Regions from separate parts of the Paenibacillus sp. TY11 genome, predicted to be linked through region 1. Evidence: a T-box and tRNA genes for the amino acid it is inferred to sense, from the RefSeq annotation. Region 1 holds a T-box; the other holds one or more tRNA genes.
The links. The T-box of region 1 lies ahead of argS (arginine--tRNA ligase). A T-box ahead of a tRNA ligase gene usually reads a tRNA of that ligase, here a tRNA-Arg.
Positions count from the first base shown of each region.

Region 1 (4,529 bases):
ATATGATGTACGCCCATTGGGTGAACGGAAGTCACCAGCGTAAAGCTGTGTTCGAGGCGTATTTTCGTAAGCTCCCCTTCGGTAATGGATACGCGGTGTTCGCTGGTCTGGAACGCATTGTGAATTACATTGCAAATTTGCGGTTTACAGAAGAGGACATTCGCTACCTGTCAGAGCAGGAGGAGAAGTATGATCCCATGTTCATGGAGGCATTACGCCAGTTTAAGTTTGGCGGAACTGTCCATTCGATGAAAGAAGGGGCACTTGTTTTTCCGAACGAACCTCTGGTACGTGTTGAAGGAACGATTATGGAAACGCAGCTTGTCGAGACGGCGTTGCTAAATTTTATGAACTATCAGACACTCATTGCGACAAAGGCGTCGCGCATCAAGCAAGTGGCAAGTGACGATACACTGCTCGAATTTGGCACACGGCGTGCGCAGGAAGCAGATGCGGCGATTTGGGGAGCCCGGGCAGCTTATGTCGCAGGCTTTGACGCGACTTCTAATATGCTGGCAGGCGAGCACTTTGGAATCCCGACGAAGGGGACACATGCCCATTCGTGGGTGCAAACCTTTATGACAGAGCAGGAGGCGTTTGACGTGTATGCGAAGGTTTTGCCAGATCAAGTTACGCTACTGGTAGATACCTTTGACACGTTGGAGAGCGGTGTTCCTCATGCGATTCGGACAGCAAAGATGCTGGAGAGTCAGGGCAAGCGTATGAATGCAATCCGTCTGGATAGCGGTGATTTGGCTTATCTATCCATTCAGGCGCGGGAAATGCTCGATGCTGAAGGCTTGGATTACGTACAAATTGTAGCTTCCAATGATTTGGATGAAAATACGATTTTCAATCTGAAAGCCCAAGGGGCACGTATTGATGTATGGGGTGTAGGAACACAGCTTATTACAGCTTCGGATCAACCTTCACTTGGCGGGGTGTACAAGCTGGTTGAGCGGGAAGTGGATGGCGAAATGCTGCCGACGATTAAGATTTCGGGTAACCCAGAAAAAGTATCTACACCAGGCAAGAAGGATGTATATCGCATTGTGGATAAGAAGAAGGGGAGAGCCGTAGCCGATTATATTTCTTTCCCGGATGAAGAGCGTCCGCGTAATGGTAAGCGTCTGAAGCTGTTTAATCCCTTGCATCCGTATATGAAAAAGTATGTAGAAAATTACGAAGCCGTACCGATGCTTGAGCCTATTTTCGTAAACGGACAGAAGGTATATGAGCTTCCCGAGCTGGATGAAATTCGTGCCTATCATAATTCACAGTTGAAACTGTTTTGGCCAGAATATTTGCGGAAGCTGAACCCTGAAATTTATCGCGTGAATCTTAGCGAAAAGGTGTGGGAGCTGAAGCAAAAGCTGATTGACAGCTACATGCAGCCCGAAGTTGAAGAAAAGGAATAGTTTGAAGAGGCACCTCATGAATGTATGGGGTGCCTTTTTGTGTCGTGTGGAAATAGGAGCTTATTTATAAATTTCTCTCATAACATGTCGCAGCTCAGGGACAATAATGCGTTCCATTGCCAGACGAACGGCTCCGCGTGAGCCAGGCATAGAAAATACAGCTGTCTGGCCCACAGTGCCAGCTACAGCCCGGCTTAATATAGCTGCTGAACCAATGTCCTCGGCAAAGCTTAAATAACGGAAGATTTCCCCAAATCCAGGTAGTTCCTTATCCAGTAGAGACGACACGGCTTCATATGTTGTATCACGTGGAGAAATACCGGTACCGCCTGTCAAAAGTACAGCCTCGATGTCATCCTGTGCCGCAGCTTCGGATACTAACTGCCGGATACCTTCATAGTCGTCCTTGACGATGACATATCGAACAACCTCATATCCATTATTTCTCAGTAGATCCATGAGCAGTCGTCCCCCAGTATCTGTTTCCACGGTGCGTGTGTCAGAGACGGTCACGACCATGCAATTAACCTGCTGCGGGGATTCCTGCCGATGCTCCTCTACAGAAGACATATTCATTGAAATGTTCACTCCTTGATCGATGGTTAGACATACACTTTTTACAATAGAGGAATGACTGAGCGTATGCAAGTCAGAAACAGGGGCTAAAAAGCCATGTGATTAATATCCTTGCGCTTGCACGTTGGAATATAGTACACTTCCTTACATAAGTCGGGATTTTTTGGTTTTATTTTGTTGAAAGCGCGAACATCAAATGATTAGTCTCAACGGTCAGTGGGTAATAGTACAGCAGGGTCAACAACTGGGAGGTAATGTAATATGAATCATTCATACCAACAATGCGTAGATGCTTGCCTGGAATGTATGAACGCTTGTAATGTATGTTACGTAGCGAGTTTGAAGGAATATGATTTAGCTATGCTGCGTGAATGTATTCGAGTGAGTAGGGAATGTGCAGAGATATGCGGGTTTGCTGCTCAAATGCTGCAGCGCGGAACGGATTTTGCCGAGCAAATCTGTGAACTATGCGCTAAAGCCTGTGAGGTATGTGCTGCTGAATGCAGCAAGCATTCCCATGATCATTGCAAACATTGTGCAGAAGCCTGCCGTCGTTGCGTTCAGGCCTGCCGCCAATTGGTGGCAGTGTAATTACATATATGAACTAGTGCCTGAAGAGGAAATAAAAGGTTGCTTTCTACTGAATAGGTTTGTATAATGATGGGAATTAACGTCATGGAACGGGAGAGTAGCAACGGAGTCGTATCATTACAGCGAGCCGGAAGAGGTGGAAGCCGGTATGAGATCCGATGTGAAGCGCACCCGGGAGACGGTTGATCCAACGAGGAGAACTTTTAGTAGATCAGCCCGGCAGACACCGTTATTAGTCATTGGAGTGAAATCGCGATTTGTGTAAGTTGGCTTTAGCTGCACAACCGATTTACGAAGAGTGGTACCGCGGGGATATTGAAGTTCTCGTCTCTTGAATTATTTCAAGAGGCGGGGGCTTTTTTTGTTAGATACTATGGAAGAAGGAGAGAGAAAAACATGTTGTTGATTGCTACTCAAGCTATATTGGCCCATACGGGCTTGGAGGAGAAAGAAGTTTTATCTTTATTTGAGGTGCCTCCACAGCCTGAATGGGGAGATGTGGCGTTTCCCTGTTTTGTACTGGCTAAAAAGTTTCGAAAGTCTCCACAGCAAATTGCACTGGAATTGGCGGAGCTAGTAAGCCATGAAGAAGGTTTAACCGCTTCAGCATCGGGTGCCTATGTAAATATAATACTGGATCGATCTGTTCATATTCCGCTTATGTTTGCTGAATTGAGCAAGGCTGATTTCCTCAAGCCCAATATCGGACACGGACAGCGGGTGGTGATTGATATGTCTTCGCCCAATATTGCCAAACCGTTTGGTATCGGTCATCTCCGCTCTACTGTTATCGGTGCTGCCTTGTATCGCATACTTGGTGAGACCGGATATATTCCAATTAGTGTGAATCATCTAGGGGATTGGGGGACACAATTTGGCAAGCAAATTGCGGCCTATAAAAGATGGGGAAATGAGGAGCAGCTACAACATGATCCGATTGGTGAATCGCTAAAGCTATATGTGCGTTTTCATCAGGAGGCTGAGCATGACCCGTCTTTGGAGGATGAAGGCCGCGAGTGGTTCCGACGTTTGGAGCATGGGGACGCTGAGGCTCAGCGACTATGGGAGTTTTTTGTTGAAGTCAGTCTGGGTGAATTTGATCGTATGTACCAGCGTCTGAACATTACATTTGACCATGTGCTGGGAGAAAGTTTTTACAATGATAAGATGCAGGCAGTTGTCGCCCAATTAAGAGCAAAAGGACTGCTGGAGGAAAGTGATGGGGCGCTCGTGGTTCGTCTGGAAGACGAACAGCTGCCGCCGTGTCTTATTCTGAAAAAGGATGGGACCACCATTTATCCGACACGTGATCTGGCAACAGCGATTTATCGTCATGAGGTGATGAAGGCTGATCGATTGCTGTACGTCGTTGGCGGGGAACAGAAGTTGCATTTCCAACAGGTGTTTGCGGTGCTGAAGCATGCAGGGGAGGCATGGGCGGAGCAATGTGAGCATGTGCCGTTTGGATTAATGCGGTTTGCAGGTAAGAAAATGTCCACAAGACGCGGCAAGGTTGTGAAGCTGGAGGAGGTGCTGGATGAAGCTGTAGCGCGTGCTCAAGCCATCATTACTCAGAAGAACCCTGATTTACAGGAACAACAGGCAATAGCCGAGGACGTTGGCATCGGGGCGATTATTTTTGGTGATTTAAAAAACAACCGTCTGAATGAAGTGGATTTTTCGTTGGAGGAGGCGCTGACCTTTGAAGGCGAGACTGGGCCTTATGTGCAGTATACTCATGCGCGCATACGCAGCCTTCTGGAGAAAGCTCACGCTTGCGCTGATGTTAATTCTAATTCTAGTGACAACGCCCTTGCCCAGGATAGGCATTCTCCTGATTTGAATGACGCATCGGATGAAATGTTGGGTGATGCAGGCTGGGCGCTGCTTAAGCAATTGGATCGCTATCACGGACAGCTGATACGTGCGGCTCGACAACTGGAG
Region 1 is NZ_JCBAIQ010000016.1:39,339-43,867, reverse strand. It holds gene AC6EJC_RS17680 (nicotinate phosphoribosyltransferase) at 1-1,418, shown strand, start outside; gene AC6EJC_RS17675 (MogA/MoaB family molybdenum cofactor biosynthesis protein) at 1,479-1,994, opposite strand; gene AC6EJC_RS17670 (four-helix bundle copper-binding protein) at 2,256-2,585, shown strand; T-box leader at 2,662-2,920, shown strand; gene argS (arginine--tRNA ligase) at 2,982-4,529, shown strand, end outside.

Region 2 (4,529 bases), on a different contig from region 1:
TACACTGCCAACCATACGCTTACCGTCAAATACCGCGATTTGGATAAAATCGGTCAGTTGTTGGATGAGGCTACAAATTCCGGGGCGAACAATGTGGATAATGTACGTTTCTCTGTAGAAAATCCTTCGACTTATGAAGAAGAAGCCATTACTAAGGCGTTGGGAAACGCTCAATCTAAAGCCAGTGCGGTAGCTAAAGCAGCCAAACGCGGGCTAGGTGCTCTTGTAAGTGTGACGGTAGATGGTGGGGAAGCCCAAATTTTCGCACAACGTGAGAATGCCATGTCAAAATCGCTCTTGGATGCAGGTGGTGGAACAGAGATACAATCGGGTCAAGTAACGGTGAAAGTTCAGGTGTCGGCTCAATACGAAATGAACTAATACAGATCATCAAACGAAGCCACAAGCGGCCTGTATCATTTTCAGGCTGGCTTGCTGGCTTTTTTTGTGCATCGAAACCATTTTGTAATGAGTCTGTCATAGCTAAGGCTAATTGGTGTACAGATTGAAATCGGGGAGTGTACAGATTGTAAACTACATACAATGGGGTATAGATATAATAAGAAAAGTAATCATTACACATAAATAATACAGATCTACAACAGGAGGAATACTTAATATGAGTAAACATACGAAAAAATGGGGTTCAGCACTGCTGGCAGCAGGGATTTTAGCAGGAGCCGCAGTTATTCCCGTTTCCTATATCCAGGCAGCTTCGACCAAACAGCAAGCTACAACACAGCAAGCAGGGATCACCATCCAATGGAATGGTAAAGCGTCGGCTGCTAAAGGTATTCAAGTGAATGGGAACACAATGATCCCTGTGGCCGCACTGCGTGACAGCCTGGGGATTCCGGTAAGCTATGATACAAAAACAGCGACATATACCGTAGGTAGCGGGTACAACAAGCTTTACATTATGGCTTCTTCTTCGGGTACCTATGTCAATGTCAATGGAATCAATACACGCAGCATGGACGCTAAACAGATCGCCGGGAAGATATATATTCCTATGAGTCTGCTGAAAGACTATCTGGGTATCGATGCTCAGTGGAATGCAGTTCGGAAAACAGTAACGCTGAGTAAAAGCCAGCTAAATCCGATCACAATTGCGTCCCAATCTCTTCCGGCTTCTAGTAATGCGAAGGTGTCCTACAAAGTTAAGTACCCGCAAATCAGCGGTAATCAGCTAAACCCTGAAGCTCAACAGGCCATTAACAGTGTGCTTAAAAAGCATGCAGAGGGAGTAATGGCAGCAGGCAAAAAGATGATGGCTGAGGGAGAGGCTACAACAGAAAGACCGTATGAGTTTGGGAATGATTTTGCGATTGCCTATAACAAGGATGGTATTTTGAGTGTGATTATGCAGGATTACTCGTATACAGGTGGCGCACACGGTATGACGGCACGTAAAGGATATACGTTCTCGCTCGCTGATGGTAAACTGCTGCAATTATCTGATGTATTGAAGGCAAATCCAAACTACAAAAAGTTCCTCAATGCTGATTTAAAGAAAAAAATTGATGCGCTTCAGGCTGGCGAAGGTTTCGGAAAATTTAAAGAGCTGGCGGCAGATCAGAATTTTTATGTGACCAGCAGTGGAGTAACAATCGTGTTTGATTTGTATGATTATGCTCCATACGCGTATGGAATTCCGGAGTTCACCTACTCGTTTGCTCAACTGCTACCTCAGGGCGGAAAGCCTTTTGCAGGACAAAATGAATAGCACCAAAAAAGCTGCCTACCGGATACGAACATCCGGGGCAGCTTTTTCATTTACCAGCTATTCAGAAGTACATTTCTTCTCTTATACACCTTCTGGAGAAGAGCTGGTTAATACTTTATCAATAATACCGTATTCCTTGGCATCATCAGCGGACATGAAATAGTCACGGTCTGTGTCTTTTTCAATGCGTTCTAGTGGTTGGCCTGTGCGATCTGCGAGAATGCGGTTCAATTTGTCACGCATTTTCAGAATACGGCGGGCACGGATTTCGATATCCGTTGCTTGGCCTTGTGCACCACCCAGTGGTTGGTGAATCATAATTTCACTGTTCGGCAAAGCAAAACGTTTGCCTTTGGCGCCTGCGTTCAGCAAGAACGCACCCATGGAAGCAGCCATACCTACACAAATCGTAGACACGTCAGGCTTAATGTATTGCATTGTATCGAAAATGGCCATACCGGCTGTAATGGAACCGCCAGGACTGTTAATATACAAGTGAATGTCTTTTTCAGGATCTTCGGCAGCCAAAAACAGCATTTGCGCAATAATAGAGTTGGCTACAACGTCATTGACGTCCGAGCCCAACAAAATAATGCGATCCTTCAACAGTCTGGAATAAATGTCATAGGCGCGTTCGCCGCGGTTACTTTGTTCTACTACCATAGGAACATAGCTCACGTCAAAAAACCTCCCTTAAATATCGTTAATGGATTTGGTGGACATGCCGATTACATGCCCCTATCTATAAACTGTTACCGTATTAACCACATGATAAACAATTTCAAACAAAAAGTCAAAGAAAGTCAAACTAATGATCAAAAAAAAGAGCCCTCTAAGCTCTTATTGGTTAAAACATGATATGGAAACATTTAAGCGTTCATTTAAAAATGACGCGCCCGCGAGGAATCGAACCTCGATCTCAGGCTCCGGAGGCCTACGTCATATCCGTTGGACCACGGGCGCACAGTAATTTAGTACAATTAACAGCTAATTCGTCAGCTAATTGGAAACAAAGATGATTATATGATATACGGCATTGAATTGCAAGCTTTTATTACGTGCGCATATTCACATAAAAAGTTGAGAAATATAGGTTCAGATAGACTTGCATGTGGAGCAAATATTGGTTAAGATATACGTGGGACTTAAAAAGTTATCCCGGGACATTTTAAGACCAGTTAGAGATATAGCTTATAGACAGAACTTTGAAGTGTGCGGGAGTGGAAAGCATGCGAAAGATATTAGAAATACAGAAGCAGCTTCTGCCCGACCTCATGGATGTTTTGAAAAAAAGGTACACGATCCTGCATCAGATCATGCTGTCCGATGTTATTGGACGCAGAACACTGGCAGCTTCACTGGATATGACCGAGCGCGTGCTGCGCGCCGAAACCGATCTCCTTAAAGCCCAAGGGCTAATTGAGATTGAGAGTGTGGGCATGAAGGTGAGCAAAGCAGGACTGGATCTGCTGGAACAGCTGGAGCCGATTGCGAACAACTTGTTCGGCCTGTCCCAATTGGAGGACCAGATTCGTCAAGCCTATGGTTTGAGGAAGGTGGTTGTCGTTCCAGGGGATTCGGATGCTTCACCGTTAGCGAAGCAGGAGCTGGGCCGTGCTGGTGCAAAGGCGCTGCTGAGTGTTATGGATGACGAGGACGTGGTCGCTGTAACAGGCGGCACGACGATTGCAGATGTGGCGGAACAACTGACATTACCTGCTAACGGCCCGCTTAAGGGCGGATGGTTTGTACCGGCACGCGGGGGTTTGGGAGAAAGCATGGAAATGCAGGCTAACACAATTGCTTCCACGATGGCTCGCAAGGTCGGCGCTCAATACCGTCTGCTCCATGTACCGGATTTGCTCAGCAATCATGCTTACAACTCCTTGCTTGAGGATACGAATATTCAGGATATATTAAGCCTGATTCGAGAGAGTCGTATTATCATTCACGGGATAGGCAACGCCATAGCGATGGCACAGAGACGTAAACTTGACCCCGAAACCTTTGCTCAGATCAGCAGTGAGGGCGCGGTTGCCGAATCGTTTGGTTATTATTTTAACGAAGACGGCATCGTTGTTCACAGAATGCTGACGCTTGGACTCCGATTGGAGGATATTAGGCGTACCGAGACGGTTCTAGGTGTAGCTGGTGGGAAGAGCAAGGCGGCCGCTATTCATGCGGTACTGCGTTTCGGGCAAGAAGACATTCTTGTCACCGACGAAGGCGCTGCTGCTGAGATTGTAAGCCATTATTTAAAAGGTTAATACGGATTGATTAAGTGTGTTGTCTTGACGGGCTTTCGGGTCTGTCTTGAATATATAAAACTAAACTAAACGAACTTTGGGAGGAACTCACTCATGACAGTTAAAGTTGGTATTAACGGTTTCGGACGTATTGGACGCCTTGCTTTCCGCCGGATTCAAAACGTGGAAGGTATTGAAGTAGTAGCAATCAATGACTTGACAGATTCCAAAATGTTGGCACATTTGTTGAAATATGATACAACACAAGGTACTTTCCAAGGAGAAGTAGAAGTACATGACGGCTTCTTCAAAGTAAACGGTAAAGAAGTTAAAGTTTTGGCTAACCGCAACCCAGAAGAACTGCCTTGGGGAGACCTGGGTGTAGACATCGTTCTGGAATGCACAGGTTTCTTCACAACTAAAGAAGCTGCTGAGAAACATTTGAAAGGCGGCGCTAAAAAAGTTGTTATCTCCGCTCCAGCTACTGGCGACATGAAAACTGTCGTTTACAACGTAAACCATGAAATTCTGGACGGTACTGAAACTGTAATCTCCGG
Region 2 is NZ_JCBAIQ010000011.1:24,583-29,111, forward strand. It holds gene AC6EJC_RS14075 (SIMPL domain-containing protein) at 1-381, shown strand, start outside; gene AC6EJC_RS14080 (PdaC/SigV domain-containing protein) at 620-1,726, shown strand; gene clpP (ATP-dependent Clp endopeptidase proteolytic subunit ClpP) at 1,808-2,404, opposite strand; tRNA gene AC6EJC_RS14090 (tRNA-Arg) at 2,618-2,689, opposite strand; gene AC6EJC_RS14095 (sugar-binding transcriptional regulator) at 2,956-3,993, shown strand; gene gap (type I glyceraldehyde-3-phosphate dehydrogenase) at 4,087-4,529, shown strand, end outside.
Region 2: it has a tRNA-Arg gene. The T-box ahead of argS (arginine--tRNA ligase) is inferred to sense a tRNA for this amino acid. The anticodon was not compared.